Regions from separate parts of the Micromonospora cathayae genome, predicted to be linked through region 1. Evidence: riboswitches for the same ligand, from Rfam matches in the RefSeq annotation. Region 1 holds a riboswitch; each other region holds the start of a gene.
The links. Region 1 has a riboswitch for cyclic di-AMP ahead of PVK37_RS30075 (coiled-coil domain-containing protein). Riboswitches for the same ligand answer to the same signal wherever they lie in the genome.
Positions count from the first base shown of each region.

Region 1 (10,001 bases):
GACGTCGACGAACTCGATGTCGTCCACGTTCCGATCGCCCCGGCTGCCCACGGCCCGGGCCGCCGTTCCGGCCGCCCAGCCGATCGCCGCGCCGGCCAGGGCGGCCCCGACGAGCAGCGTCCAGGGCAGCGCGGGCCGGCGTCCGGCGAGCGCGTCGAAGGCGCGTACCGCTCGGCGGCGGGCCTCCTCGGCGGCCGAGCCGACCAGGTCACCGGCCTCGTCGGCCAAGGTGAGGCCGCTGTGGCGGGCGGTCCGGGCGGTGTCGCGGACGCTGGTGCCGGCGGAGTCGACCGCGGATGTCAGGTGCCGCCACGCCTGGTCGGCGATCCGCTCGGGCCTGCTCCGGCGTTCCAGCAGTGTGGATCCGAACATCCTGGTTACCTCCCTCGGGTACCGGCGGCCACATCGGACCACGGTGTCAGGTCGGGGGCTGCGGTCCGCCCGTCCCCACCAGGTGCCCAACCGGATGGGGACGCAAACCCGCCCGGTGACGTCGATCACCGGCCGATCGGGCCGGCACCGTCACCGGGCGGGGTGGAACCTCTGGGCCGGACGGCCCGAAATCAGCGCAGGGTCACCACGGCGGTACCACGGGCGAAGTCGTCGTCATCGTCATCGTCGTCGTCCCCCGCGCCGCCGAAGCCGCAGGCCAGCACCATGGCGAGCAGGGCGCCGACGCCGGCCAGCCCGAGAAGCCTCTTGATCATCGATAGGTCCTTTCGTCGCCGCCAGCAGTCCTCCGGCTGATGCTAGGCCCGCTGGTCAACGGTGCCAGGACCGCAGGTCAACGGTGCTGAGCCCGCTGGTCGACGGCCGGCTGGCCGCTGTGCCACCCCGGTCGGGGCGCGCCCGGATCGACGGGTGCACACCCCGTCGGTCGACGCCAGCTACCCTTGGTCCGCGGAGCGCACCGAAACCGGGATCGGACGTTCGGCATTTGCGAGGAGAAAGTCCGGACAAAGGCGACTTACCGCGCCCTGGTCCGCGAATTGCTCATCCCCGGGGGTGGCGACCGAGGCTGTCGGAGGAATACTCTCGGTCGCGGCCCGCGTACTGATGAGGCGCCCGGAGACGGGCGAGTGGAGGTGCTCGCGTGAGCCTGTCGATTGTGAAGTCCGTCCTGCCCGGTGGCGTCATCGAGATCGCCCCGCGCGGTGAGATCGACGTCGACACCGCGTACGAGGTACGCGAAGCCGTTGTCGAGGTGCTGGCCAAGGGCCGCCCGACGCGGATCGAGCTCAACATGAGGCTGGTCACCTTCATCGACTCCGTCGGCATCAGCGCGATGGTCGCCGGCTTCCAGACCGCCGAGGTGAGCGGGGTGAAGCTCGCCGTCACCGAGCCGAGCCGCTTCGTGCACCGGCAGCTCTGGGTGACCGGCCTGCTCGGCCTCTTCGGCGCGCCGGAGCCGTACTTCGCCGGTGCCGCCGCCACGCCCGAGCCCGAGGTGCTCCCGGGCGGCTGACCGTCGCGGCGGGCGGGGTGACCCGCTCGCGCCGGACAGCGCTGCCGCCGTGATCCGTCGGCGGGTCCAGAGGGTCAGGTGGGCCGCCAGTCCTCGCCACTGAGTCCGGACAGGTCGATGTCCGTGGCCTCGGTGACCGCCCGGATCGCGGTGGCCGAGGCGTACCCTTCGGCCAGCCAGAACAGGTCGCTGCCCGGCTGGACGGCCGGCCCCGGCTCCACCAGCGAGGTACGGACGTACCCGTGGCCGACCTCGGTGACCGTCAGGTGAACCTGACCGAAGTCGGCCAGGGTGGCCCGGCGTACCCCGCGCAGCCGCTCGTACGGCAGGTTCGGGGCGTTGACGTTGAGCACGCTCTGCACCGGCCCGGCGGTCAACCGGGGGAGCAGGTCCAGCGCCACCCGGGCGGCGGTCGACCAGTGCCACTCGGCCTCGGGCACCCGGATGCCGGCGGGCCCGGCCGGACCGTCGTCACCGACGGCGCTACCGACCGGTTCGTCGTCGCCGACGGTGTGACCGGCCGGTCCGCCGCTGCCGGCGGTGTGACCGGCCGGGCTGCCGCTGCCGGTGGGGCTGCCGATCAGCCCACCCTCGCCGGCGGTGACGACGCTGGCCGGGGGGACGTCCAGTGAGACGGCCATCGCCCGGCACCCGTTCGCGGCTGCGGTGAGGGCCGCGCCGACCGTGCCGGAGTGCAGCACGGCCCGACCGACGTTGGCGCCCCGGTTGACGCCGGAGAGCACCACCGCCGGCGGTGGGCCGAACGCGCCGTGCAGGGCGATCAGCGTGACCAGGCCGGGTGAGCCGCCGACCCCGTACACGGGTACGCCGGGCAGCTCGGGGAGGGGATGGTCCCGGACCACCACGTGCCCCTCGCGTTCCACCGCCGTCAGCGCGGCGCTGGTGCCGGCCGCCTCGGTCAACGGGGCGGCGACCACCACCTCCAGCCCTCGGCGGACCGCCGCCCCGGCGAGCCGGGCCAGCCCCGGGGCGGCCACCCCGTCGTCGTTGGTGACCAGCACCCGCAGGGTCATCGTCCGGCCGTCACGCCGGCGGGGGCGGGGAGGTTGCCGGTGCTCACCTGCCGCCTCGCCCGCGGGTACCCGTCCGGGTCGTCCATGGTCGCCCGCCTCTCGTCCGCTCGCGCGGGGCGGGTTCCCCGGCCAGGGCCGGTCATGCGACCCCTTTCGGGGGGCCACGCCCGGACGGCGACGGCCCGCCACCCCCGGGCGTGGGGGTGACGGGCCGGGCGCACGCGGTCAGTAGACCGACAGGTGTACGTGGTTGGTGTGGTCGCTGGACGGGTCGCCGTTGGCCCCGCTGTACGACTTCCATCCGCTGCTGGGCAGCCAGATCTGCCTGTACCAGATCACGTACAGCACGGCGAGCCGGTCGGCGTTCTTGATGAAGAACGCGGCCAGGTTGTTGCCGTAGGTCCGGTCGCCGCCGGTGGCGTCCCCGCCGAAGCCGCCCTTCTGCGCGGCGAAGTCGCAGGCCCGCCCCTTGGGGTGCTCACCGGACCCGCCGGACCGGTAGCAGGAGACGTACCGGGTGAAGCCGGCCGCCTTGGCCTGGTTGAGCGCGTGCAGCGTACGTGGGGTGATGCAGCCGTTGGCCGGGGTCGGGTCGTTCACGCTGCACGACTCGGACGGCCAGGAGCCGTCGGAGTTGCGCGGGGCCGGCTTGGCGGTGGCGACGGTGCCCGACGACCTGTTGCCGCTTCCGCTTCCGCTGCTGCTGGCCTTCGGCGCGGCGTTGTTCCGCGCGGCGACGACCAGGGCCCGTTCGGCCTGCTGCTTGCGCTTGGCCATCACCTCGACCTGTTTCCGCTGCTCGACGATCTCCTTGGCCAGCGCCGCCTTGGTCTGGTTGGCCTTGTCCCGGGTGGCGAGCAGGCCGCGCAGTTCCCGGTCCTCGTTGGCGGCCACCGCGTCCAGTGCGGCGGCCCGGTCCAGGAAGCCCTCCGGGGAGTCGGCGCTGAGCAGCGCGGAGACCGGACCGAGCCGTCCGGTCCGGTACGCGACTCCGGCGATCGCGCCGACCTTCTGGTCGCGGACCACCAGGTCGGCCTCGATCGTGCTGAGCTGTGTGTTGATCGTCTTCTGTCGGGCGACCGACTTGGCCAGCGCGTCCTTGGCTTCCAGCCAGCCTTTGCTGGCCGCCTCCAACTGGGCGCGCAGCGCCGGGGTGCCGCCCTCCGGGTCGTCCCCGGGGGCCCTGGCCGTCAGCGGGGGTGCCGCCGCGGCGGGAACCACGGCGGCCGGTGCGGCGGCGACACCGAGGGCGAGTGTCGCGGCGATCAGCGCCGCCATCCGGCCGGTGATACGTCGTACGGGTGCCACTCCTGGCATGGACATGTCCTTCCGTCAGCCGCCGACCGGGTTAGCTGACGGGTTCGGGACGGAAGATCCCTACCGCGCGGACGCGGATGCACCCCAAGAACATGGTTCCCCGGCTCGCCCAGCTGGGCGATTAGGCGACGGTCACCGCAGGCGCCGGTGGGCGCCGCCCGGCGATGACCGGGTCCGAGACTACCGAAGCCGACGCATCAGCCGCAGCGTTCGTCACAGCCGTCCCGGGAGACGACAACGGCAAATCTGGCATAGGCGGACAATACACGCCTAGATTTAAGACTGCCCTAATTACCACTCGATCCGGCCGCAGGCCCCGGGTGACTCGCCGGGTTCGACCTGCAACGTGGCGTGCTCGATGTGGAAGTCGTCGTGCAGGGCGGTACGCGCGGCGGCCAGCACACTGCCGACCTCGGCCGCCGGTTCCATGGTCAGGTGGGCGGAGGCCACCTCCATCCCGGAGGTGAGCGTCCACAGGTGCAGGTCGTGCACCTCGGCCACCCCGGGCACCGCGCTGAGCCGGTCCCGGACCGCGTCCACCTGCAGGTGCTCGGGGGCGGCCTGCACCAGGATGCGCAGCGCGGCGCGGGCCAGCCGCCAGGTGCGCGGCAGGATGAACACGCCGATCGCCACCGCCACCAGCGGGTCGGCCCACCACCAGCCGGTGGTCATGATGAGCAGCGCGGCGGCGATCACGCCGACCGAGCCGAGCAGGTCGGCCAGCACCTCCAGGTACGCCCCGCGCAGGTTGATGCTCTCCTTGGCGCCCTCGCGCAGCAGCCCGAACGCGACCAGGTTGGCCAGCAGGCCGAGCACCGCCACCACCAGCATCGGCCCGGTGGTCACCTCGTGCGGGTCACCGAACCGGCGGACCGCCTCGACCAGCACGTAGACCGCGACCCCGGACAGCAGCAGCGCGTTGGCCAGGGCGGCGAGCACCTCCAGCCGGTACAGCCCGAAGGTGCGCTGGGCGTCCCGCCCGCCGCGCCGGGCCGCGGTGATCGCGGCGAGCGCCATGCCGATGCCGAGCACGTCGGTGAACATGTGCCCGGCGTCGGAGAGCAGCGCGAGCGAACCGGTGGCGAGGGCGGTCACCGCCTCCACCACCATCAGGGTGGCGAGCAGGGCGAACGCCGCCCAGAGCCGGCCCACGTGCCGTTGCGCGGCACCCGCAATGCCGCCGTGGTGGTCATGACCTGCGCCCACGCCCACACCCTCCGTCCCCGTGCCGGACCGGATCCAATGTATGTTCACATCGCTATGTATGCAAGTAACGGGCGCGGCGACCGACGCGGGCAGCACGCTGCGTGCGTCGGCCGGGTGCGCGGGGGCGGCCCTGCGGGATCACCGTGCACCCCGGGAACCGGGGCGGAGCCCGCTCAGGCCACCGGGTCGAGGGTGGTCAACCGCTGGGTGGCCCGGGACAACGCGACGTACAGGGTGCGTACCCCCGAACCGGACTCGGCCCGGATCTCACCCGGCGCGACCAGCGCCACCCCGTCGTACTCCATGCCCTTGGCCTGGAGGCTGGTCACCACCTGGAGCCGGGGCGAGTCCAGCCCGCCCAGCCAGCCGGCCACCTCGTCCCGGCGCGGCACCGGCGTGATCACGCCCACCGTGCCGGCCACCTCGTCCAGCAGCGCGGCGACCGCCTCGACGGTACGGGCGGCCAGCTCCGCCGCCGGCACCCGCAGCTCCACCGGGGGCACCCCGGTCGACCGGACCGCGGTCGGCAGCGGCAGGTCCGGGTGCACCGTCCGGATCTCGGCCGCCGCCACCGCGAAGATCTCCGCCGAGTTGCGGTAGTTGGTGGTCAACGTGAACTCGTGCCGCTTCCGCCGGCCGAGCGCCTGCTCCCGGGCCCGGGACAGCTCCACCGGGTCCCCGGTCCACGCCGTCTGCGCCGGGTCGCCGACCACCGTCCAGGACGCCAACCTGCCCCGCCGGCCCAGCATCCGCCACTGCATCGGCGAGACGTCCTGCGCCTCGTCCACCACCACGTGCGCGTAGTCACGGTAGTCCGCCGGCCGCTCCCGGGCCGCCGCCCGCTCCGCCCGCTGCCGGTCGGCGAACGTGCTCAGCTCGCGCACCCCGCCGGCCAACTGGAACGGGTCACGCCGGCGGCGGGCCGGCTTCATCGGCTGGCCGAGCAGCGCGTCCAGCTCGTCCAACAGGGCGATGTCGGCGATGGTCAGGCCGTCGCGGTCCAGCGTCCGCCAGGCCGCCGACAGCGTACGGATCTCCGCGCCGGACAGGATCCCCCCGGCGTACCGGCGCAGCCGCTCCGGCCGGGCCAGCCAGCCGAGCACGTGGCGCGGGTGCAGGCGCGGCCACCACGCCTTGAGGAACTCCCGGAACTCGGTCCGCTCGGCCAGCTCGTCCTCGAAGGCACGCTGCTCCGGCAGCCCCCGGATGCCCAGCTTGCGGGCCTGCGCCCAGAGCGCGGCGAAGATCCCGTCGAACCCGGCCCGGCGGACCTCGTTGCGCCGCGCGCCCCGGGGCACCGCCCGGGTCCGGATCGCGTCCAACTCGTCGCGGCCCAACCGGAGCAACTGCCCCCGGTACAGCAGCCGCAGCTCCTCCGGGCCGTCCGGCACCGCGTCCCGGGCCGCCCGCTCCAGCACCCGACGCATCCGCAGCGAACCCTTCACCGCCGCCACCTCCGGCGGATCGGTCCGGGTCGCCGACAGGCCGGGAAAGAGCGAGCCGAGCGAGCGCAGGGTGGCGGTCTCCTCGCCGAGCGAGGGCAGCACCGAGGCGATGTACTCGACGAACACCGTCGACGGGCCGACCACCAGGATGCCGCCCCCGGCGTACCGGCTGCGGTCGGAGTAGAGCAGGTACGCCGCCCGGTGCAGGGCCACCGCCGTCTTGCCGGTCCCCGGACCGCCGGAGACGATCGTCACCCCCGAGCCGGGGGAGCGGATCGCCTCGTCCTGCTCCCGCTGGATGGTGGCGACGATGTCCCGCATGCCCCGCCCGGTGGCCCGGGACAGGGTGGCCAGCAGCGCGCCGTCCCCGACCACCGGCATCTCCGGCGGGGCGGCGGCCGGGTCGAGCAGGTCGTCCTCGATCCGGGTCACCCGCTCCGCCGAGGACCCGATGGTGCGGCGGCGGACCACGTTCAGCGGCTGCGCCGGGGTGGCCCGGTAGAACGCGGCGGCGGCCGGGGCCCGCCAGTCCACCACCAGCGTCTCGGCGTTCTCCCCGCGTACGCCCAGCCGGCCCACGTGCAGCACCGACCGGTCCCGCAGGTCGAGCCGGCCGAACACCAGCCCCTCGTGCTCGGCGTCCAGCAGGTGCCGTCGCTGCGCGGCGTGGAAGACCATCGCGTCCCGCTCGACCAGCGCCCCGAAGGTGCCCACACGGGCCAGCTGGTACCCCTCCCGTTCCGCGCGGGCGGCCGACCGCCGCAGCTCGGCCAGCCGGGCGTACACCCGGTCGAGATGCCGCTGCTCGACGGCGATCTCCTGCTCGAGGGTGCTCTGGTCGGTCACGCAGGTGCTCCTGGAACGGTCGGCGGCCAATGGTGCCGGACAGGCGCCGACGTGCGCCAGCCTGACCGGGTGAGGGTACGGGCAGCAGCTCGACCAGCGGTCGGGCCATCCCGAAGTCGGCGCGGTTGCGCCCACTATGTCGGATTCCCGCCGTCGGTCCGCCGGGTCGGGTCGGTGTCGTTCCCCGCCCAGACCGGCCACCGCCACCACCGCGGGCCGGGAACTGCTCGCCTCCGCCGAGGAACGCGGTGCCGAGCAGCGACAGGGACGGTCAGCCCAGTGGTTCCAGGGCGGCGGTGTCGTCGAGGGCCTGCCGGACGACGCCGAGCAGGGCGGCGTTGACCTCGTCCGGTCGCTCCATCATCAACATGTGCCCGGCGCCGGGGCAGACCGTCAGGTCGGTGGTCGGCAGCGCCCCGGCGATCGACTCCGCGCACGGCGGCGGGGTGAGCCGGTCCCGGTCGCCGACCAGCGCCGCCGCCGGGACGTTGCCCAGCTCGGTCAGGGTGTCCAGCCGGTGCTGGGTGCCGATCGAGGCCCGGAAGCCGCCGATCGAGCGGAGCGTGGCCCGGGCCACCGCCGAGGTGACCAGCCGGATGTCCGTCGGGTCGCACCGGTCGCCGAAGAGCAGCCAGCGCAGCGACGGCCGCAGCGCCCGCAGCAGGGCCCGTGGGGGACGCCACGCGCCGCACCGGGCCAGCACCCCGGCCCCGGTGGTCTCGGCCAGGCGGATCAGCCGGGCGATCCGGGGCGAGAGCCCGTACGCGGTGTGGGTGTGCCCCTCGGCGGTGGTGGACACGAAGACCAGACCGGCGGTACGGGCGGTGAAGTGCCCGGGGTGGCGGTGTGCGTACTCCATGATCGTCATACCGCCCATGGAGTGCCCGACCAGCACCACCGGACCGGTCGGCGCGACCTCGTCCAGCACGGCCGCCAGATCGTCGCCGAGCTGCGCCAGGGTGGCCGTACGCAGGGCCATGCAGCTCGACCGGCCGTGGCCCCGGGCGTCGTAGGCGACCACCCGGACCCGCCCGGCGGTCAGCTCCTCGAGCCCGGCGAGCTGCCGGTGCCAACTGCGCCCGTCCAGCGTCCAGCCGTGCAGCAGGACCACCGTCAGCTCGGCGTCGGCCGGCCCGGTCGTCTCCACGTGCAGCCGTACGTCGTCGGGAAGCCGCACCTCGAACTGCTCCGGCATGGCCACCTCCCCAGGGAACCGGACGAACTCCACCGCCGGGTACCCGGCGGTAACCTTCCGGCTACCCGCCATGAGACCACGCCAACCGTGTCGGCGAGAAGATTCCCGGGCCGGTGTTTCACCGGCCGGAAAATCCATCGACGCGAATCCCGTCCACGACGACGAGAGCCGCCCGCCGGACTCCCGGCTGGACGGCTCTCGTGGTGTCGCGTGGGTGGTGACCCGGCGCGGTGCTGGCTCAGCCCTCGAAGACGCCGGCCTCGACCAGCCGCTTCTCGGTGGCGTCCCAGCCGTCACCCGGGTGGGTGGCGTTCAGGTTGTTGATCTCCGCCCGGATCTTGGCGGCGTGCCCGGCGGCGGCCAGCACCCGGATCTCCTCGACGAAGGCCTCGGAGTCGGTGCGCAGGTGCGCGGTCTTGCCGTTGGTCAGGTTCCGCACGTAGGCGTGCTTGCCGCCGTTGAGCGGGATGAGGTACTTGAACTCGCCCAGCACGCTGAGGGCGCCACCCTGGCCAGCCTGGCCGGCCCGGACTGACGCGCGCGCGGTCTTAGAGGTGTTGCTCGCCACGGAGGTACTCCTTGCAAGACGTACGGGAGGACGGGAACGTCCGGGGGCTTGTGCGGACACCCCCGCTAGGAGGCGAGCCCGCAGTCAGGTGCGGCGGCGAGGCCGCGAGGTGCTGCTGGTGGCGGCGGAACCGCCGGGTGGTGCCGTTCCGGCGGCGGAACCGCCGGGGTGGTGCGTGACGGTGGAGGCCGTCGGGTGGTGCTGATGTTGCTGTCGGCGGCACAGACCGCCGAGTGAACTGTACACGATCCCGACACCCGGTCGGTCGGCGTGTCGCCTCCCGTCCGGCCGGTCGCGACCGTCCCCAGCGACAACCGCGCCCACCTGCGCGGCTATTCCATCCGGCGAGTTTTCCGATTCCCTGGCGCATCATCCGTCACAGCAGTCATCATGTGTTACCTGGTACCACTTGGCGATCGAGGTCGTAGGGGAAGACGCACCTCGCTCTCCGGGAGGTCCACCGTGCCAACGCGTGGCGTCGTATACGTCCACTCGACCCCGCTCGCCGTGTGTCCACACGTCGAGTGGGCGATCGCGCGCGTCCTCGTCGCGCCGGTCAACCTGCAGTGGACGGCCCAGCCCGTCGATCCCGGCGCCCGCCGGGCCGAGTGCGGGTGGACCGGTCGTCCAGGGACCGGCGCCGAGCTGGCCGCTGCCCTGCGGCAGTGGCCCATGATCCGTTTCGAGGTGACCGAGGAAGCGAGTCCCGGCGTGGACGGCGAACGCTTCATGTACGTCCCCGGCCGGGGGCTGTTCCGGGCCACGGTCGGCGCGGCCGGCGACATCCAGCTCGGCGAGGACCGGCTGCGTGCCATCATGGCCGCCGCCCGGGGCCCGGAGGCTCTCGCCCACGCCCTCGACAAGGCCCTCGGCACCGCCTGGGACGCCGAACTCGAGCCCTACCGCTACGCCGGCGACGGCGCCC
Region 1 covers NZ_CP118615.1:6,830,527-6,840,527, reverse strand. The annotation lists gene PVK37_RS30095 (hypothetical protein) at 1-372, opposite strand, end outside; gene PVK37_RS30090 (hypothetical protein) at 564-707, opposite strand; gene PVK37_RS30085 (STAS domain-containing protein) at 1,094-1,465, shown strand; gene surE (5'/3'-nucleotidase SurE) at 1,540-2,499, opposite strand; gene PVK37_RS30075 (coiled-coil domain-containing protein) at 2,725-3,816, opposite strand; cyclic di-AMP (ydaO/yuaA leader) riboswitch at 3,821-3,954, opposite strand; gene PVK37_RS30070 (cation diffusion facilitator family transporter) at 4,108-5,028, opposite strand; gene PVK37_RS30065 (HelD family protein) at 5,196-7,313, opposite strand; gene PVK37_RS30060 (alpha/beta fold hydrolase) at 7,585-8,508, opposite strand; gene PVK37_RS30055 (hypothetical protein) at 8,747-9,076, opposite strand; gene PVK37_RS30050 (DUF3145 domain-containing protein) at 9,539-10,001, shown strand, end outside.

Region 2 (10,001 bases), 3.4 Mb from region 1:
TGGAGTTCGTCCCCGGGCCGGACCTGCCCACCGGTGGCCTGCTGCTCGGCCTGGACGAGGTCCGCCGGGCGTACGAGACCGGCCGGGGCGTGGTCCGGATGCGCGGCAAGGTGGAGATCGGCCCGGTCGAGGGCAGCCGGGGCCGGCAGGCGATCACCGTCGTCGAGCTGCCGTACGGGGTGGGCGCGGAGAAGGTCATCGCGGCGATCACCAACGAGGTGACCAAGACCAAGCGGCTCACCGGCATCGCCGACGTCAAGGACCTCACCGACCGGGAGAGCGGCACCCGGCTGGTCGTCGAGTGCAAGGTCGGCGTCAACCCGCAGGCCCTGCTGGCCGACCTGTACCGGCTCACCCCGCTGGAGCAGTCCTTCGGCGTGAACAACCTGGTCCTGGTGGACGGGCAGCCGCAGACCCTCGGGCTGAAGGCGCTGCTGGAGGTCTTCCTCGCCCACCGGTACGAGGTGGTGACCCGGCGCAGCGCGTACCGCCGCCGCAAGCGCGAGGAACGGCTGCACCTGGTCGACGGTCTGCTGATCGCCCTGCTCGACATCGACAAGGTGGTGCGGCTGATCCGGGCCGCCGAGGACGCGCAGGACGCCAAGGACGGCCTGATGCGCCGGTTCAGGCTCTCCGAGATCCAGGCCACCTACATCCTCGACACCCCGCTGCGCCGGCTCACCAAGTACGACCGGATCGAGCTGGAGGCCGAGCAGGAGAAGCTGCGCGGCGAGATCGCCGAGCTGTCCCGCATCCTCGACGACGAGAAGGTGCTGAAGAAGCTGGTCTCCGACGAGCTGGCCGCCGTCGCGAAGCAGTCCGCCACCCCGCGCCGCACCACCCTGGTCGACGGTGACCTCAAGGAGGTGCTGGCCGCGTCGGTGCCGGCCGGGCCGCTGGAGGTCGCCGACGACCCGTGCCAGGTGATCCTCTCCGCCACCGGGCTGATCGCCCGGACCGCGGCCGAGTCGGAGGAGGCCGTCGAGGGGCGCGGCCGGCGCGGCCGGGTCAAGCACGACGCGGTACGCGCGCTCGTGCACTCCACCGCCCGGGGCCGGGTGCTGCTGGTGACCAGCGCCGGCCGGGCGTTCAAGGTGGACGTGCTGCCGCTGCCGGTGCTGCCCGAGCAGACCGGCACGGTCTCGGTCAGCGGGGGGATGTCCGCCGCCGAACTGGTGCCACTGGAGTCGGGGGAGACGGTGGTCGGCCTGGCCCCGCTCGGCCCGACCGTCGAGGGCTCGCCCGGCCTGGCCCTGGGCACCCGGCAGGGTGTGGTCAAGGTCTGCGCCCCGGAGTGGCCGGTACGCTCCGACGAGTTCGAGGTGATCAGCCTCCGCGACGGTGACGAGGTGGTCGGGGCGACCTGGCTGACCGACGGCGCGGAGACGCTGGCCTTCGTCTCCTCCGAGGCGTCGCTGCTGCGGTTCCCGGCGACCCTGGTCCGCCCGCAGGGCGTCAAGGGCGGCGGGATGGCCGGCATCAACCTGCCGGCCGGCGCGCGGGTGGTGTTCTTCGGCGCGGTCCGTACCGACGACCCGGAGCACGGCGCGCCGATGGTGGTCACCTCCACCGGGGCCACGGTGAAGGTGACGCCGTTCGAGGCGTACCCGGCGAAGGGCCGGTCGACCGGCGGGGTGCGCGCGCAGCGCTTCCTCAAGGGTGAGACGGACCTGGTGGTGGCCTGGGTGGGTCCGCGTCCGGTCGGCTGCACCGCCACCGGCGACCCGGTGGACCTGCCCGCCGAGGATCCCCGCCGCGACGGCTCCGGTTTCGCCGTCCTCCTCGGCCCCACCCTCCTAGGCCACCACCTCTCCCGCGCCTAACCCCCCCCACCCCCCCACCCGGGTCCCCCCCCGGGCCCCCGGCCCCACCGCCCCCGGGGCCCGCCCCGTTGATCATGAAGTTGTTGTCCGCGACACGCCGTGCGCGCGACAACAACTTCATGATCAACGCGACGGATCGGGTGGGGGTGGGGTGCGGAGGCGGGTGATGGTGCGGAGGGTGTGGTACGTGAGCAGGGCGGCGGCGGTGCCCAGGGCGATGCCGTTGAAGGACAGGTCCCCGGCGGTCAGGGTGTAGTCGGCCGCGCCGATGATCACCGCGACGGCGGCGGTGAACAGGTTGACCGGGTCGTGGAAGTCGACCCGGCTCTCGATCCAGATCCGGGCGCCCAGGACGGCGATCAGCCCGTACAGGACGGTGGTCGCGCCACCGAGCACCCCGGCCGGCACGGTCAGGATCAGCGCGCCGAACTTCGGGCTGAGCCCGAGCAGCACCGCCGCCACGCCGGCCACCCAGTACGCGGCCGTCGAGTAGACCCGGGTCGCCGCCATCACGCCGATGTTCTCCGCGTACGTGGTGGTGCCGGAGCCGCCGCCGGACCCGGCCAGCACGGTTGCCAGGCCGTCGCCGAGGAACGCCCGACCCAGGCTCCGGTCCAGGTTGCGGCCGGTCATCGCGGCCACCGCCTTGACGTGCCCGGCGTTCTCCGCGACCAGGACCAGGATCACCGGGATGACCAGGATCGCCGCGCGCAGACTGAAGCTCGGGGTGTGGAACTCCGGCAGCCCCACCCAGGCGGCCTCGCGCAGCCGGGTCAGGGTCGCCGGGTCCAACCCGCCGGTGACGGCGGCGAACAACCAGCCGACCACCACGCCGAGCAGGATGGACAGTCGGCCGAGGAAACCCCGGAAGGCCACCGTGGCGAGCAGGATCGCGGCCAGCGTGACCACCGCGACCAGCGGCTGGGCCTTGACGCCCGTACCGCTGCCGTTGCCGTCCCAGGCCACCGGGGCCAGGTTCAGCCCGATCAGCGCGACGATCGCGCCGGTCACCACCGGCGGCATCAGCGCGTCGATCCAGCGCGCCCCGGCCACCTGGACCACCAGCCCGACCAGCGCCAACGCCACCCCCGCGACGACGATGCCACCCAACGCCGGGCCGATGTCGCCGCCGGCCTTCGCGGCCAGCACCGGCGCGATGAAGGCGAACGACGAGCCCAGGTACGACGGCAGCCGGTTGCCGGTGATCAGCAGGAAGAGCAGCGTGCCCAGCCCGGAGAAGAACAGCGTGGTGGCCGGCGGGAAACCGGTGATCAACGGCACCGTGAAGGTGGCCCCGAACATCGCCACCACGTGCTGTACGCCGACGCCCACCGTACGCGGCCAGGACAGCCGCTCCCCGGGGTCGACCACGTCGCCGGGGCGTACGGTGCGGCCGTCGCCGTGTAGCCGCCACGGCGACCAGCGCGACGGTGTCTCGGTGGGTGACTGGGTCATGGCGCTGCCCTTCGCGTCGGGAGACCGGCGGGGACGGCGGACGACCCTGCACGTTTCTAGCAGAGTGCCGCCGACGCGGGTGGACGGCCCGGCGGCATCCCGCAGACGTGAGTGGGCGGCCCGGCGGGGGTCAGGCGACGCCGGCGGGGCGGAACTGGACGCTGACGCGGGGCCCGACCGGGCGGCTGGTCTTCGGCACGGCGTGTTCCCAGGTGCGCTGGCAGGAGCCACCCATCACCACCAGGTCGCCGTGCCCGAGCGGGAACCGCAGCCCGGCCCCGCCGCCGCGCGGACGCAGCAGCAACGGGCGCGGTGACCCGAACGAGACGATCGCCACCATCGTGTCGACCCGCCCGCCCCGGCCCAGCGTGTCCCCGTGCCAGGCCACGCTGTCCCGGCCGGAGCGGTACAGGCACATTCCGGCGGTGACGAACTCCTCACCCGGTTCGGCGGCGTAGTGCCGGTTGAGCGCGACACGGGCCTGCGTCAGCACCGGGTGGGGCAGCGGCCGCCCGGCGGCGTACCAACAGAGCAGCCGGGGCACGTCCACGTCGGCGTCGTACATCCGGCGGCGCTCGGCCCGCCACGGCACCTCGTGCAGCAGCGTGACCAGCACCGGGTCGGAGCCGCGTACCCAGCCGGGCAGGTGGTCGACCCAGGCCCCGTGGCTCAGCTGGTGCCGGCGTACCCGGCCGGCGAGCGGCCCGAGGGTGCTGCCCTCCTCGGCCAGGTCCAGCATCGACGGCTGGTACGCCACGTCTCCCACGTCGCCGATCCTACGCCGCTGTCGAACACCCGTACGAGTGGCGGTCGGGGTAGGGTGCCCGGCGGGCGGCACCCGTGCCGCTCCGGGCGACCACCCCTCCGGCGTACGCCGGCCGACCGACGGGAGAGACCGTATGCCGATCCGCGAGCCGTACCCGCGGGCGGTGTCATGACCAGCCTGGCCCCGGCGGCCGGGGTGGACCGGTCGTTGCACCGGCTGCCCTCGCTGACCGGTCTGCGGTGGATCGCGGCGATGCTGGTCTTCGGCTTCCACGTCGGGACGATGCGGATCATCGTCGAACCGGGCCACAAGGCGGTGGTGGACCAACTGTTCACCCTGGGCCTGTCCGGGGTGCAGTTCTTCTACATCCTCAGTGGTTTCGTGCTGGTCTGGTCGGCCCGACCGCAGGACACGAAGTGGGGGTTCTGGCGGCGGCGGCTGGCCAAGATCTATCCCAACCACGTGGTGCTCTGGGCGCTGGTGCTGCTGGTCGGGCTCTGGTTCGCCGACCCGTTCAACGGCTCGGCCGCGATGCAGAACCTCTTCCTGATCCAGGCGTGGAACCCCACCCCCGGCTACTTCTACAGCGTCAACACGGTGAGCTGGTCGCTCTCCTGCGAGCTGTTCTTCTACCTCTGCCTGCCGTTCGCGCTGCCGGTGATCCGCCGGATGCGGCCCTGGGCGCTGTGGGCCGTGGTGGTCGCGGTGCCGCTGGTCATCCTGGCGCTCTGGCCGGGGCAGCTGCTGGTGCCGGAGCAGGACCGCTGGTGGTTCACCCAGGTCTTCCCGCTGGTGCGCTCCACCGAGTTCTGGATGGGGGTCGCCGCCGCCGAGCTGATGCGGCGCGGGCACTGGCGCGGGCCGGGTCTGCCGCTGGCCAGCCTGATCTTCGTGGTGACGTGGCTGGTCGCCGGCGAGTGGATCCGCGCGGAGTTCTGGGCGGCGCTGCTCTCCGTCGCGTACATCCTGATCATCACCTCGGCGGCGCGGGCCGACGTGCGCGGCCTGCCCTCGCCGTGGCGGTCGCGGCCGATGGTCTGGCTCGGTGAGGTCTCGTTCGCGTTCTACCTGGTGCACGTGTTCGTGATGATCACCGTGTTGCGGCTCACCGGCCACCACGGCGTCGGGTTCACCGGCTGGACGGGTCTGCTGGTCGTGGTCGGGTTCCTGCTGGTGAACCTGCTGCTGGCCTGGCTGCTGTACCGCTGGGTGGAGACCCCGATGATGCGTCTGCTGGCTCCCGCCCGGAAGCGGTCCGCCCCACCGGGTGCGCCGTCGACGCCGGCCGGCGGCACCGACCGGCCCCGGCAGTCCACACCGGCTCCCGGGTCGGCGCCGGAGCCGGCGGCGTCGGCATCCGGGCCCGGGTCGGAGGTAGCGGTATCGGCCCCCGGGGCGGGGGCAGGAGTGGCGGTACCGCGGCTCGCGGTGCCGTCCGCCCGGCGGCCCGGCAACGGGACGGATCCCGACACGCGCGGCATCGATGCGGGTACCCGACGTTCGGGGTAATCTGCTTTTCGTGCCCCCTGTCGCGTTCGACCGCCCCCGGTGGTGGTTGGCGCGCTGGGTGTCCCGGGTGTTCACCAGCCTGGCCGTGACGGTGGCCCTCGCGCTGAGCGGCGGCGCGCTGGCCGGCAACCTGTCGGCCTGGTCCGAGCCGGTTCCCGGCTCCGTCGACCGGTTGGTGGTGTTCGACCCCACCGTGTTCGGCCCCACCGCGTTCGACTCCACCGCGTTCGACTCCACCGCGTTCGACCCCAGCATGTTCGACCCCACCGCGCTCCGCGCACCCGCCGACCCGGCGTCGAGCGCCGGGGCGGGCTGGTCGACCACCCTGGACGACACGGACCGCACGGCGGTGCCGGTCCGGTTCCCCGCCGGGCCGGGCGATGCCGCGCCGGACGGGGGAGCCACCGTCGGCGTCGCCCCGGTCCGGCCGCTGGTCGGTACGCCGGCGGGTGCCGTCGGCTCGCGGGCGCCACCACCGTGCTGAGCCGTCCACCCCGGTGACCTGCCCGGGGGCGGGACGACCTGACGAACCTCACCCCGTACGCGCCCCGTGCCCGGCGTCCCCCGAGACGCCCCGCGCCCGGATGCCGGTACGGCCCCCGCCCGCTTCCTGTTCCGTGAGGTGCCGACGATGGACGTCGTTCTCTACGAGTTCCTGATCGATGTGCCCCGGGCGGCTGCCATCTGGTCCGCCCTGCTCCTGCTCGCCCTGACCGTGCTGACCGTCCTGGTGGCCCGCCCCGAACGGGAACCCACCCCGGCCGCACCCTCACCCCTTCCGGCCGGCCCGGACGCGGCGGCCGGTGGGCCCGCCGGCCCGGAGGCGGCGGCCGGTGATCCGGTCGGGCCGGATCTGGCGGACCTGCGCCGGTACGCCGAGGAGGTGGCCGTGGCGGCGGCCGGTGCGGCGCAGACGGCGCGTCGTCGCCGGGCGGACTGGCTGACCGCTCAGGAAGAGGTGGAGACGGCCTGGCAGGCGTACGACGAGGCGGAGAGCGCCGCCCGTCGGTTCGCCGGTGCCGCCGCCCTGCCCCTCCTGGCCACCCCGCACACCCCTGCCGAGTACGCGGCCCGGGAACGTTACCTGCACCGGGCCGCGATGGCGGCGTACTGGCGGGGTGACCTGTCGGTGCGGCAACTCAGCGACGTCTTCGCCCGGCGGCACGGCTGGGATCCGCGGTTGCACCCGGTGGTCCAGGAGGCCGTGCTGCACCGGGTGGTCCGTGACCTGCGTCGGGCGGACTACCGGGTGGCCGCCGAGCGGGAGCGGGTGGCCTGGCAGGACGCCGAGGTGGCGGCCACTGCGGCGCGCAGCCTGGCCGAGGAGGCGTACGTGGCCGCGGAGCGCCTGCGGGCGGCGGTCCGTCCGGTGCCGGTGGCGACGCGGCGGATGACCGGCACGGTCCGCACCGTCACCCGCTGGCGTCCGGCCCGGGTGGGCTGAACACCTGCCCCGGTGGCCCGGGAACCTGGTCGCGTGACCGGATCGTGACATGATCCGGGCGGCCGTCGGGCCGGTGGGGTCTTCGGGGTCGGTTGTCCGGTCTGGGGCCACCCGGCCCGGACCGATTCCGCCGACAAACGACCGGTTCTCGCCCGACGATTCCCCGGTAACTGGTCGTCCCATTGAGCGACGACAGTTCGACAACGTGCCGCGCTGACCGGCTCGGGATGATGTTCTGGCTGCTCAGCAGGGTTGGCAGTGGAGTGCTCAATCAGTAATGTCGGCCCGTCTGGTGCGGTAGTCGATCGCAGAGGGCGAGGCCGCGCCGACCCGCCGAATCGTGAAGTACGAACCGGGGACCCACCTGTACGTCCGGGGTGAATCCGTGGGCATCGTCCCGCGGTAGGGCGACCTTTCCCGCCCGAATCCGTCAGCTAACCCGGTAGGCGGTCGAGGAATGGAGTCGTTCGTGCCGTACCGCCCCGCCCCCCGGTACCTCCACGGTGCCGCGCTGCCACCGGCCACCCGCGTGGGACACCCGCGCTGATCCCGGCGTCCGCGCCAGGTGGCTGACCCAGCCGTCGCCCGAGCGGTCGCCGTCCCCGGCTGAGCCGGCCGGACTCCTGACGCGCGGTCTGATCCGCGTGCCGGTGCGCCGCTCTCCACCCCCGTACCGTGGAGGACCCCCCGTGAAGAAACCGATCAAGTTGCTGTCCCGCCGTTCCCGGCAGGTCGCCCTCTCGGCGGCGGTGCTGGTGGCGGCGTCCACCGCCGGTGTCCTGGTGGCCCGCCCCGACGACCCGGCCCGGCCGGACACCACCGCCGCCAGCGTCGCCGAACTGAGCCGGTCGGCCGCCGCCTCGCGGGCCCAGGAACGCCTCCCGGCCGCGCCGGCCAGCCCGTCGGTCAGCCCGTCCACCGCCGGCAGCACGCCGTCGGCCGGCGCGCCGGCCGCGTCCCCCGCCGCGCCACGGACCACCACGGCACCGGACCCGGACCTGTCGGCCAGCCCGACCCCCGCCCGCCCGCCGGCCACCAAGGTGCTCGACATCGAGTACCAGGAGCAGAGCACCTACTACTACTGTGGGCCGGCGGCCACCCGGATCGCGTTGACCGCCCGGGGGATCGTCCGCAGCCAGGACGACCTCGCCCGGCGGCTGAACACCACCGAGTTCGGCACCAACTCCGCCGAGGACACCACCCGGGTGATGAACGACCTGGTCGGGCGGGACGTCTACCAGACCCGCATGATCCCCGGTTCGGCGGCCACGGCGGCCCAGACGGACCGGCTCCGCGCCGACGTGGTCGAGACCGTGGGCAGCGGGTACGCGGTGGTGGTGAACGTCGCCGGCACGGCCACCGACGTCGCCGGCGGCTGGCACTCCTTCCCCGGCGGTCACTACGTGGCCGTGGTCGGCTACCGCGACGGCGGCCGGACCGTCAAGATCGCCGACTCGGCGAGCGCCGCCACCAGCTCGTACTGGATGAGCATCGACGCGGTGGCGGACTGGGTCGCCACCCGCGGCTACTCCGCCTGATCCGCGCACGACGATCCCGCCCTCGGCTCCTGCGGCCGCCGGGCACCGACACCCGACCGGTGCCCGGCGGCACCCCGCTGCGGTCGTACCGTCGGTAGCGCCCCGCCGGGGTCGTAGCCGTGGGCGGGGGCGCTGGCGTCGGCCGCCTACACTGCCCGCCATGCCCGCCGACCGACCGGACAGCGCCGGCCGCGAACGCTTCGCCGGGGTACGCGGGGTCGTGTCGCGGCATCGTGCCCCCATCCTGCGTACCCTCGCCGGGCTGGCCCTCGGGCTGGCGGCGCTGTTCCATGTCGTCGGTGACGGGGTTCCGCCCAGCCCGGACCCGGGATGGCGGGGCTGGGCCGTCGACCACCTGCACACCCTGGTCTGGCTGGTGCTGGCCGTCGCCTGCTGGCTCGCCGCGTCCCCCCGGCCGGCGGGACGTCGGTGGGCGTCCCGGGTCAGCCTGCTCGCGTTGGCGCTGTACGTGACGTTCCGACTGGTCCTGCACGGGGTGGTCTGAGAGCAGGCCCACCGGACGCGGCCCACCATAGGCGCGGGTCGACCGGACGCGGCCCACCGTGACCCGCGGGCCCATCGTGGGTGAGGGCCGGTCGGGGGTGCGGCCGGTCGGTGGTCGTCAGTGCGTGGGGGCGGCGACCGGGCCGGTGGGCTGCTCCGGGACGGTGGGTGACGCCGTCAGGTGCGCCCGCGCCGCCGACAGGAACCCCTCGGCGTACGACTCGACCGGGAAGTCACCGAGGTAGTGCGTCCGCATCGCCCACCGCGCCCCGGCCAGCGGGTCGGTGCCGAGCAGCCGGTCCAGTACCTCGTCCACGTCGGCCAGGTCCCGCCGCAGCACGTAACCGGAGCGGGCCAGCGGGAACCGCTCGGTGAACCGGTCGCCGTCGGCGCCCATGTCGGTCACCGCGTACGGCTTGCCGGAGTAGAGGTAGTCGGAGATCACTCCGGACACGTCGGAGACCAGCGCGTCGGAGCGGTTGACGCAGTCGACCAGGCTCATCGCCCGGCTGGCGTCGGCCCCCCAGACGTGCTGCCGTCCGGTGCGGGACCGGTCCGCGGCGAGCAGTTCCTCCACCCGGGCGAGCTGCCGGGCCGACTCCGGGTTCTGCGCGGTGTACGGGTGGGCCCGCAGGATCACCGTCGCGCCCCGGGCCAGCAGCCGGTCGACCAGCGTCGCGGCCACCGGCAGCGAGCAGTAGTCGGCGTCGGCGTGGTGCCCGGTCCAGGTGGGGGTGTAGAGGACGGTCGGGTTCGCCGGCAGGGTCAGTGGCGGGCGACGTACCTCGATCGCCTCCACCTGGGGGCGGCCGACGATGACGAACTTCTCCGCCGGGATCTGCACCCCGGCGCGGGCGTACCGGTCGATGGCGGCCTGACCGGCGACGAAGTTCCGGTCGAAGATGGCGGTGACCGGGTTGGCGCTGGGGGCCTTGTCGCTGTCGCCGTGGTGGATCTGGATG
Region 2 covers NZ_CP118615.1:3,461,116-3,471,116, forward strand. The annotation lists partial or broken gene PVK37_RS31705 (DNA gyrase subunit A) at 1-1,823, shown strand, start outside; gene PVK37_RS16010 (uracil-xanthine permease family protein) at 1,947-3,278, opposite strand; gene PVK37_RS16015 (alpha-ketoglutarate-dependent dioxygenase AlkB) at 3,409-4,017, opposite strand; gene PVK37_RS16020 (acyltransferase family protein) at 4,213-5,553, shown strand; gene PVK37_RS16025 (hypothetical protein) at 5,564-6,037, shown strand; gene PVK37_RS16030 (hypothetical protein) at 6,185-6,997, shown strand; cyclic di-AMP (ydaO/yuaA leader) riboswitch at 7,319-7,461, shown strand; gene PVK37_RS16035 (C39 family peptidase) at 7,687-8,535, shown strand; gene PVK37_RS16040 (hypothetical protein) at 8,696-9,040, shown strand; gene PVK37_RS16045 (CDP-glycerol glycerophosphotransferase family protein) at 9,158-10,001, opposite strand, start outside.
Region 2: another riboswitch for cyclic di-AMP. It lies ahead of PVK37_RS16035 (C39 family peptidase); the one in region 1 lies ahead of PVK37_RS30075 (coiled-coil domain-containing protein).

Region 3 (10,001 bases), 2.3 Mb from region 1:
AAGGCCACCACCGCGACAATGCCGGACGAGGAATCGACCGCCCGCAGCACCTGATGAAGCCGGTCGATGCCCGGATGTTCGGCCGCATCGAGACGGATCTGACTGGCGTGGGTCGACATCGGCCCCTTCCACGGAGTGAGCAGGGGCACCAGACCGGACGCGTGCCAGCCCGGCAGGTGCGATCGGACCACCTCGCCGAGAACCCGCCGGTAGAAGAGCGACAGGCGCAGGACGACGACCGCCCGAAGCACCAGCAGCACCATGGCGACCGGAATGACGTACCGGAAGTCGGACAGATCCTGGACCTTCATTCCCAGCAGCTCGACCTCCACCAGGTCGCCATGGGCGAGGACCACGAACACCACGCCGAGCACGACCGCACGGGATATCGCCCTGGTCACGTCGCGACCCTGGTCGTCCTGGATCTGGAGCAGACGGGACAGGAAAAAACGCAGATCCTCCCGGTCGACGTCGTCACTCCGGAGCAGCTCGGCCGCTCGCTGCTCCATCGTCAACTGATCCACAATGGAGAACGCTATCGACCGAGCGCAACGGTTCTGCCACCGTCGAACCCCGGGCGGCCCTACCGCCGAGCGTCGACCTGGGTGACGAACCGCCGCCACGATTCGGGGCTGAAGGTCAACGTCCCGCCGTCACGGTCCTTGGTGTCCCGGACGAGAACCACACCCGGGAGATTGTCCGCCACCTCGACGCAGGCCCCACCGTTGTTCGTGGAACGACTTGCCTTGCGCCAAGCCGGCGTAGTCATGCCCATTGCTCCGCTGCTTCCTTGAGGAGATCGAGTGATCGTTGACGGGTGAGCGTCTCACCACGAATGCCTTCCCACCTCGCAGCGAGTCTAGCAAGCACGTCGCCGCCGTTAACGATATGCGCCGATATCTGGCTGTCCGAGTAGGCGACCGGCCCAGAGTCGCAGTCGGCCAGGATGAAACCGCCGCCCAGCCCGGGATACATGCCGGTGTCTGCCGGCACGATGTGGATCTGCACGTGGGGAAGCTCAGCGCACCCGACGAGGTGTTCCACCTGCTGAGCCATCAGCTTCCTGTCGCCGTAGGCCGGACGACGGACGATCAGCTCGTCAAGAGCGACGACAAGCAGTGGAGGGCGCGCCCTGCCGAGGATGCTCTGCCGCTCCATACGGGAATCGACCAGTTGATCCACCTCGTCAGTTGTCAGCATCTCACCGGCCAGCGACGCCCGAGCGTAAGCCTCTGTCTGCAACAGGCCCGGGACGAAGCCGGGTTCGAACCACCGGAAGGCTTTTGCCTCCCGCTCGAACTCGATCCATTCCCGCAGCCACACGGGCGCGGCGCTGTCTTTGACGAGGTCTTCCCACAGGCTGATGAACAGCCCGCCGGTATCTAGCGCCTCGTCTACCGCCCTGAGATAATCGGGTCTTGGCGGCTTGCTGCCCGTCTCGATCGCACTGACATGAGTGTCCGAGTAGTGAATGCGTTCACCGAGCGCCCCCTGACTCAAGCCAGCAGCCGTACGCCGCCGCCGTAGTTCGCGGATAAGGAACTCGGATGGCGAGATTCCCATGAACTTCCCCCGCTTTCCCCGATTTCGGTCAGGTCTTCCCCTGCACCACCTGGACTGACTACTCATAGTCCCCAACCAGTGGCGCAGGGTTCCGATCGTAAGACTTCTGGGTCCACGCTGTACACCGTCGGTTACCGCTGGATCGCCGCATAGGCGACGAAAGAGGAGGTTCCACTGTGCAGCGACCACTCCCCGTACCCCTCGCCCCTCGGCACCGCCGGGACTGGCGTACCTGTTGGCGACGGTGCTCCTGCGGCCTGCCCTGGCCGTGCCCGGACCGGCACGCCCCGGTCCCCGTGGAACCGGCCACGCCGGCGGCCGGGCCCGCGTACCCGATGCCGGGCGGCGTGCCGGCGGCCAGCGCGGCGTGGGCGGTGTCCGGGGTGACCGACGAGCTGCGGGAGGCGTACGTGATGGTGGCGAACGCGCTGGTCCTGCTGGAACGGCTCGGCGGTGGCGCGACCGACCCGGTGGTGCGCGCGGCGCGGTACGGGGCGGATCTGGCGCTGGACCTGGCCGACGAGGCGGAACGGCTGCTCGGCCTGGGCGTGCAGTGGCTGCGCCGGACGCCGGGGCGACGCGGGACCGGCGGGGACCGGGCGACCACGCTCGCGGTGGTCGCGGTCCGGCTCGGCGCGGCGGCCGACCGGATCGACCGGTTCCCGCACCGCATCCGGGTCGCCGAGGAACAGCTGCGCGCCGCGAGGCGGCACGATCCGACCGTGGCGGCGGTGAGCGAGCAGTGGGTACGGGCCGCCGAGCAGCTCGACCGGAGCGCTGCGAGCCTGCGTGGGACGGTCGCCGCCCTGGCACCGGGAGGGGCACCCGGTACAGCGGAGCAGAACGCGGGAGGCGGGCAGCCGTGACCTGAAACGGAGTGGATCATGACTGGCCGGCCAGCATGCGCTGCGAGCGGCGGGTCCGCCACCCGGCAGAATGAACCGGCCGGACCGTCAGCCCGTACCGACGTGAGGATCGTTTGGAGTAGCCATGGGTCACGACCACAGTCGCCCGGTCGCGGCGGCACCGCCACGGGTGCGCCGCATCCTGATCGCGACCGTGGTCCCGCTGTTCCTGCTGAGCGTGGTCGCGGCGCTGGTGCTCTGGCCCCGGGACACCGCGCAGGTGCCCGGGGGCGAGGACGTGCCGCGCTACCACGGCACGGTCAGCCGGTTGGTGACCGAGACGTGCCCGCCGACGCCGGAGGATCCGGACGGGGGCGAGGGGCCGTGCGGCACCGCCACCGTGTCGGTGGACACCGGGCCGGACGCCGGGCGGCAGGTGGAGACGCCGATCCCGGCCGGTCCGGGTGCGCCAAAGGTCGACGTCGGCGACAAGGTGGTACTGGTCGTGCTGACCGACCCGACCGACCCGACGGTGAGCAACTACAGCATCGCCGCGCACCAGCGCGGGAAGCCGCTGGTCTGGCTGGCCCTGGTCTTCGCGGTCGCCATCGTGGCGTTCGGCCGGTGGCGTGGGCTGGCCGCGCTCGGTGGGCTGGTGGTCAGTTTCGGCATCCTGCTGCTCTTCGTGCTGCCCGGGATCGGCGCCGGCCAGTCCCCGCTGCCGGTGGCGATCACCGGCGCGGCCCTGATCATGTTCGTGGTGTTGTATCTCACCCACGGGATCAGCGCGCAGACCTCGGTGGCGGTGCTGGGCACCCTGGCGAGTCTGGTGCTCACCGGAATTCTCGGCGTGTTGGCGACCGCGTTCACACATTTGACGGGACACGGCTCGGAGGACGCCACCACGCTGTCGATGTTCCAGGCCGACGTGGACCTGCACGGGCTGCTGCTGGCCGGCATCATCATCGGTTCGCTGGGCGTCCTGGACGACGTGACGGTCACCCAGGCGGCCACGGTCACCGAGCTGGCGCACGCCAATCCGAACCTGACCCGGCTCCAGCTCTACCGGGCGGCCACCCGGGTCGGCCGGGCGCACATCGCCTCGACGGTCAACACGATCGTGCTCGCCTACGCGGGCGCGTCGCTGCCGCTGTTGCTGCTGATCACAGCCGACACCCGGGGCGTCAGCGAGATCGTGACCAGCGAGTTCCTGGCCCAGGAGATCGTCCGCAGCATCGTCGCGACGCTCGGCCTGATCGCCGCCGTACCGATCACCACCGGCCTGGCCGCGCTGGTCACCACCGCCGGTCGGGGCCGCCCGACGACCACCCGTCCGCCCCGGCCCACCGGCGACCGGGACGACGCATTGGCCGCCCTGAGTACCCCGCGCGGCACCACCGAACCCGCCGACACCCCCGCCGCCTGGCCGACCCGGCAAAGGAGCACGGATACGACATGGTGACACTCCTCAGCGTGACCACCACCCCCCGTGATCTTGATAAATGTGTCACGAGTGACGGAAAGGGATTACCAAATAACGCTTTTGGTCGGGATACGGACGTAGAAACCAACGGCCGCCGTCGGGTAACCTCGCTGCCGGTCACCGCCGAAGGCGCGCAGCGGCGCCAGCGGGGCCACCGCCCAATCGCCTGTGGGCGAGCCGGGGAACCAGGTTCGTGGGGTGCATCCGCGCCAGCGGTAGGGGCCACTTCCGCCCCGAACCCGTCAGCTAACCCGGTCGGCGGTCGACGGAAGGGAACACTGTGACGGCACCCCTACGCCGGTGGCTGAAACCCGTTGTCGCCGTACTCGCCGTGTGCGCCGTGGCCGCCGGTCCGGCACCGGCCAGCGCGGCCCCCTCGAACCCCTCGTCCCCCTCCGGGCACGAGGGCGGGCAGCCCAAGATGCTCAACGACGTGATCGAGGCGGCGAACCGCAGCTACGCGCAGGCGAAGGTCAAGCTGGAGGAGTCGAAGAAGCGGCAGTTGACGCTGGCCCTCGAGGTGCAGCGCGCCGAGAGCGAACTGAAGGCGCTCACCCCGCAGGTGGCCACGATCGCCGCCCAGTCCTACCGGACCGGCCGGATCGGCGCGGCGGCCCTGCTGCTCGACACCAACTCCCCCGACTCGTTCGTCCGACGGGTCAGCGCGCTCGACGAGATGAACCGGATCAACGCCAAGCGGATCGCCGCGGTCACCACTGCCCGGGAGCAGACGGTACGCGCCAAGAAGGCGCTCGACGCCGAGATCCTCGAGCAGCAGAAGCAGAACGACATCCTGCGCAAGCGCAAGAGCGAGGCGGAGAAGTCGCTCGCCCTGGTCGGCGGCCTCCGGGTGACCGGTGGTTTCGTGGACGCCACCTCCCCGGTGGCCCGGATGGGCCCGGGACGGTCCTCCAGCGGCGAGTGGCAGCCGATGAGCTGCACCGAGGACGACCCGACCACCGGCGGCTGCATCACCCCCCGCACCCTCCACATGTACAAGGAGGTCAAGCGGGCCGGGTTCGACCGGTTCGTGGGGTGCTACCGACCCGGCGGGCCGTACGAGCACCCGAAGGGCCGGGCCTGCGACTGGTCGCTCCAGAACAAGGGCTTCAGCTCGTGGGACACGATGGACGAGCGGAAGTACGGCAACAACCTGAGCGCGTTCCTGGTCCGTAACGCCGACCGGCTGGGCGTCTACTACGTGATCTGGAACAAGCTGATCTGGTTCCCGGCGACCGGCTGGAGTTCGTACAGCGGTCCGTCCGACCACACCGACCACGTGCACGTGTCGCTGCTCTGAGCCACCCGCACCGACGCCGACAGCCCCTCTCCGGGTACGGAGGGGGGCTGTCGCGGTTGTCGGGCGGTCCGTCGTCGGCAGGGTTCCGGCGGGAACCCCGGCCGGGAGCCAGGCGGGGTCCCGACGGCGGTCCGGGCGAGGTCCGGCGGGTACGTCGGCGGCGGTCCGGGCGCGGTTCGGCGGGTACGTCAGCGGGGTTCGGCCGGGGCGAGCGGCCCGGCGGCGAGGGTGTACCGGTCGTCGGCCGGCAGGGGGGCGACCACCTGGACCTCACCGGCGGCGAGCCGGTACGACATGCCGACCACCGCGCACTGCCCGAGCTCGACCGCTCGGGCCAGGGTCACCGACCGTTCCAGCAGCACGTCGACCGTGTGGGAGATGTGGATGTCGACGATCCCCTCGATGTCGTCGACGCCCTGCCGGGCGGCCCGGCGCAGGCTGGGCACCACCGCGCCGACGATCGCGCCGAGGTGACCGGAGGGTGCCGTACCGGTGCCGTCCGCCTCCCGGGCGGCCTGCACCGCCCCGCACGAGTCGTGCCCGAGGACGACCACCAGCGGGGTCCCCAGGACGGCCACCGCGTACTCGACGCTGCCGAGCACCTCGGCCCCGACGGTGTGCCCGGCGGTACGCACCACGAAGAGGTCACCGAGACCCCGGTCGAAGATGATCTCGGCGGCGAGGCGGGAGTCCGAGCAGCCGAGGATCACCGCGAACGGGTGCTGGCCGTCGGCGACGGCGGCCCGGTGGTCGGCGTCCTGGTTGGGGTGCCTGGTGTCACCGGTGACGAAGCGCCGGTTGCCGGCCTGCAACTCGGCCAGGGCCTGCGCCGGAGTCGCCGGAGGCCGTTGCGATCCGGGAACGGTCATTGCTTTCCCACCCCTTCACCGGGCCGGTCCGCGCTCCCCGGCGGGGATGGACACGGCTTGCCACCACGGTCACACGCAGCGCAAACTACGTCAAGAGATACGTGATCTGCGTTTCAGGTGTTGACATCCGTCCAGGGTGCGAGACCGGAACACGAAGGCATGGTCATAGCATGACGGTCATGGCGACGACACGCAGTGAGAACGGGAGCCAGCGACACTGGACCTTCCTCACCAACCACGCGCACGTACTGCTCGCCATCGCCCGCAACCCGACCGCCCGGCTGCGCGACGTCGCCGACGAGGTGGGGGTCACCGAGCGGGCCGCCCAGGCGATCGTCGCCGACCTGGAAGCCGAGGGTTACCTCCAGCGGACCCGGGTCGGCCGACGCAACGAGTACACGGTGAACCCGGCCGGACGGTTCCGCCACCCCGCCGAGGCGTACCAGAGCGTGGGTGCCCTGCTGGCCCTCTTCACCGACCCGGTCGACCCCGAGCCGACCGCCGAGCCGTCCCCCTCGTGACGACCAGCGGCCGGCCCCGGGCCGGCAGCGGTCAGCAGAACGGGCCGGCCGGCGCGCCCCCGTCCTGCCGGGTGGTCCGGAAGTCGCACAGGTCGTAGCCGTTGGCGGTCAGCACCGCCTTCGCCGCCGCCGTCTGCCCGGCGGTCAGCACCGGCTCCCGGGAGAGCACGAAGCCACTGCTACGGTCCGGGTCGCCGACCACCGCCCAGCGGTACTCCGGGTCCAGCCCGATGATCACGTAGTTGGGGCCGCCGAAGTACCGCCACTGACCGGCCAGCTTGAGGAACGAGACGGTCAGCACCGAGTCGGCCGGCGGGTTCTCGCTGCGGGCCCGGCCGGTGACCGCGCTGGTGGTGCCGATGATCGTCCGGCAGCTGTTGTACACCCCGATCGTGCCGTCCGGCTGGACGTCGTACCGGGCCTTGACGTTCTTGAAGCACTGGATCTCGAAGATGGCCGGGACGGCGGCCACCTGGTACCACTCACCGACGTACCGCTGCACGTCCACCGACTCCACCGGCCGGACCAGCCCGGTGTCCACCGTGGCTGCGGCTGCCGGGCCCGGCACGGCGGTGACCAGCAGTGCGGCGGCGAGGGCCACCAGGCCCGCACCCCGACGTCGTGCTCCCATGAGAACTCCTTCACCGATCGGCTCCGGCGGCGTCCGGTCGACGCCGGCCGGCCGACAGATGCCCGGCGGCCCACCTGGGAAAACTGTCGTAAATATCATCGTCGTCGATGCATCCACAGTGGCCCCGGCGCCCGTATCCCCGGTGGGAGCAGGCTGTCCGGCGAATGGCGGTGGAACCGGTCACACCTGTTTCCCGGAGAGGCGACCGGGCCGCCGCGGGGTTAGGTTGGAACCGTGCAGCCCTCAGCCTTCGTCCGCCCGTTGCGGCCGACGGTGCTGCGCGCGCTGCGGGTGCTGACCCGACTGGCGATGGCCGCGCTGGTCCTGACGCTGACCTTCGGCGGCGCGACGGCCACCACGGCGGCCCCGTCCACACCGGCCGCCGTCCAGCTACGCCCGGCCCTGACCGGCCCACCGCAGGCCGTCGACCGGCCGGTCGACGAGCGCGCCGGGCTGGCCGAGCGGCCCCCGCGCGATCCGGCCGCCGCCGACCGACCCGCCGCCGACCGACCGGCCACCACTCCGGTGCGGTTCCGGCCGGTCCCGCTCACCGCCGCCCCCGACCGGGGGCCGCTCGGTCTCCGCGGCCCGCCCCGCGCCTGACCGCGACCGCCCGCCCGCGCACGCGCGCCGCCGGCAGTTCCCGACCGCGCACCTGACCGTCTTCGGCTCCGGCCGTACCCCGGTGGTCCGGCCGCACCCCCGGCAGGCCGCTACGCCCCGGTAGTCCGGCCGCCTTCCGGTAGGCCCTGCCGCACCCCGGCAGGCGCACCCGGTCCGGCCGCTCTCCGGTCGCCGTGGGTCGGCCCGCCCGGTCCCGGACGTCCGTGGGTCGGCCCACCGGTTCCCGGTCGCGGTGCCGACGGCTCCGGGGGCCCGTGGGTCGCGTGGTCCGTCTCCGCCCGGTCGTCCGGGCATCCCTGTCGAGCCTGTCCCGTCCGTTCCGTCACGAGGTGCTGGTGATGATGCAGACCGTTCTCTCCTCCGTCCTGCTCGACGTCCCCCGGGCCGCCGTCATCTGGCTGGCCCTGCTCGGCGTGATCGTGGCCGCCGTGGCCACCCTGCTCGTCCGGCCGGACCGGTTCCGGGCCGGGGAACGCATCCGGCGGGCCGTCCTACCGGCCGAACCCGAGGTGGCCGAGGAGCAGCGCGACCTCGACCGGTACGCGGAGGAGATCGCCGTCGCCGCCGAACGCGCCGCGACGACCGCCGAGCGCCGCCGGGCCGAGTGGCTCGCCGCCCAGGAGGAGGTCGAGACCGCCTGGCAGGCGTACCAGACCGTCGAGGAGGACCTGCGTCGGTTGGCCGCCGCCGCGGCCATGCCGCTGCCCCGTACGCCGCAGACGCCGGCCGAGTACGCCGACCGGGAGCGGTACCTGCACCGGGCGGCGCTGGCCGCGTACCAGCGTGGGGAACTCTCGAAGGCGCAGCTCGACGACGCGCTCGCGTACCGCGCCGGCTGGGACCCGCGCCGGCACCCGGTCGAGCAGGAAGTGATGCTGCGGCGGGCGGTCCGGGACCACCTGCTCGCCCGGCACCGGGCCGCCACCGAGCGGGAGCGGGTCGCCTGGCAGGCCGCCGAGCTGGCCGCCGCCGCAGCCCGGAGCCTGCGGGACGAGACCTGGACCGCCACGCTGCGCAGGCCGGAGACCGACAGCCTGCTCCCGCTGACCGAGGCCACCCAGCCGGTTCCGGTCGTCGAGCCGCGCCCGGCCCGGACCGAGTACCGCCGGGGTCGGGCCGCCGTCGCCTGATCCCCGGCCGGCTCCGCGGCGACCGTGTCATGATCGCCGGTAGCTGACAGCCGGAGACAGGGGACGCGCATGGGGCAGCGATCGGGGGGCGGGCACCGCCTGGCCCCGCATGACGAGCGGGTCGCCGCCTTCTGCCGGGAACGGCACCTGGCGACCCTGACCACCGTACGCGCGGACGGCACCCCGCACGTCGTACCGGTCGGGGTCACCTTCGACGCGGCCGCCGGCCTGGCCCGGGTGATCACCTCCGGAACGTCCCGCAAGGCGCGTCACGTCGCCGCAGCCGGCCCCGAGGGTGCCCTGGTGGCGGTCTGTCAGGTCGACGGGCGACGCTGGCTGACCATCGAGGGCCGGGCCGTGGTGCGGTCGGACACGGCGGCGGTAACCGAGGCGGAACGCCGTTACACCGAGCGGTACCGGCCACCCCGCCCGAATCCCGCCCGGGTCGTCATCGAGATCACCGTGACCCGCCTGCTCGGCAGCCTCTGAACCGTCCGTCCCCGCTGCTCCCCGAGGCCCCGCCGAAATGCGGGCCGGGGCCGGGTCGTTGCATGCTCGGTAGGCCCGAGCAGGGCCGCTGGATTCCCCGAACAGCCGAGCGCCCACGCGGTGCCGCGTCGCGCCACCCGCCCCCGGCCGCGACGCCGTCAACCCCCGAAGGAGCTTCGACGTGAACCGGATCCTGCGCAGAAGCAGCCTCTCCGTCGCCGGCCTGGTCCTCACCGGTGGTGCCGTGGTCGGACCGGCGGTGGCCGCACACGCCGCGACCGGACCGGCGGCCACCACGACCGGACCGACGTCCGCCATCGCCGGACCGGCCGAGCGGACCACGACCTCCCCGGCCCGCTGGGACCGGAGTGACGCCGGTGACCGGCGGGACGACCGGGACGCCCGGGACACCCGCCGGGAACGCGCGCTCCGCGTCGCCTACCAGGCCCAGCCGAACTTCTACTACTGTGGCCCGGCCGCCACCCGGATCGCCCTCTCCGCCGATGGCAAGCTCCTCAGCCAGGACGAGTTGGCCGAGAAGCTCGG
Region 3 covers NZ_CP118615.1:1,895,921-1,905,921, reverse strand. The annotation lists gene PVK37_RS08920 (hypothetical protein) at 1-524, opposite strand, end outside; gene PVK37_RS08915 (DUF397 domain-containing protein) at 584-775, opposite strand; gene PVK37_RS08910 (helix-turn-helix domain-containing protein) at 766-1,563, opposite strand; gene PVK37_RS08905 (hypothetical protein) at 1,740-2,429, shown strand; gene PVK37_RS08900 (YibE/F family protein) at 2,554-3,870, shown strand; cyclic di-AMP (ydaO/yuaA leader) riboswitch at 4,037-4,167, shown strand; gene PVK37_RS08895 (coiled-coil domain-containing protein) at 4,172-5,191, shown strand; gene PVK37_RS08890 (carbonic anhydrase) at 5,380-6,060, opposite strand; gene PVK37_RS08885 (helix-turn-helix transcriptional regulator) at 6,231-6,581, shown strand; gene PVK37_RS08880 (lipocalin family protein) at 6,613-7,212, opposite strand; gene PVK37_RS08875 (hypothetical protein) at 7,447-7,815, shown strand; gene PVK37_RS08870 (hypothetical protein) at 8,175-8,966, shown strand; gene PVK37_RS08865 (pyridoxamine 5'-phosphate oxidase family protein) at 9,036-9,455, shown strand; gene PVK37_RS08860 (C39 family peptidase) at 9,637-10,001, shown strand, end outside.
Region 3: another riboswitch for cyclic di-AMP. It lies ahead of PVK37_RS08895 (coiled-coil domain-containing protein); the one in region 1 lies ahead of PVK37_RS30075 (coiled-coil domain-containing protein).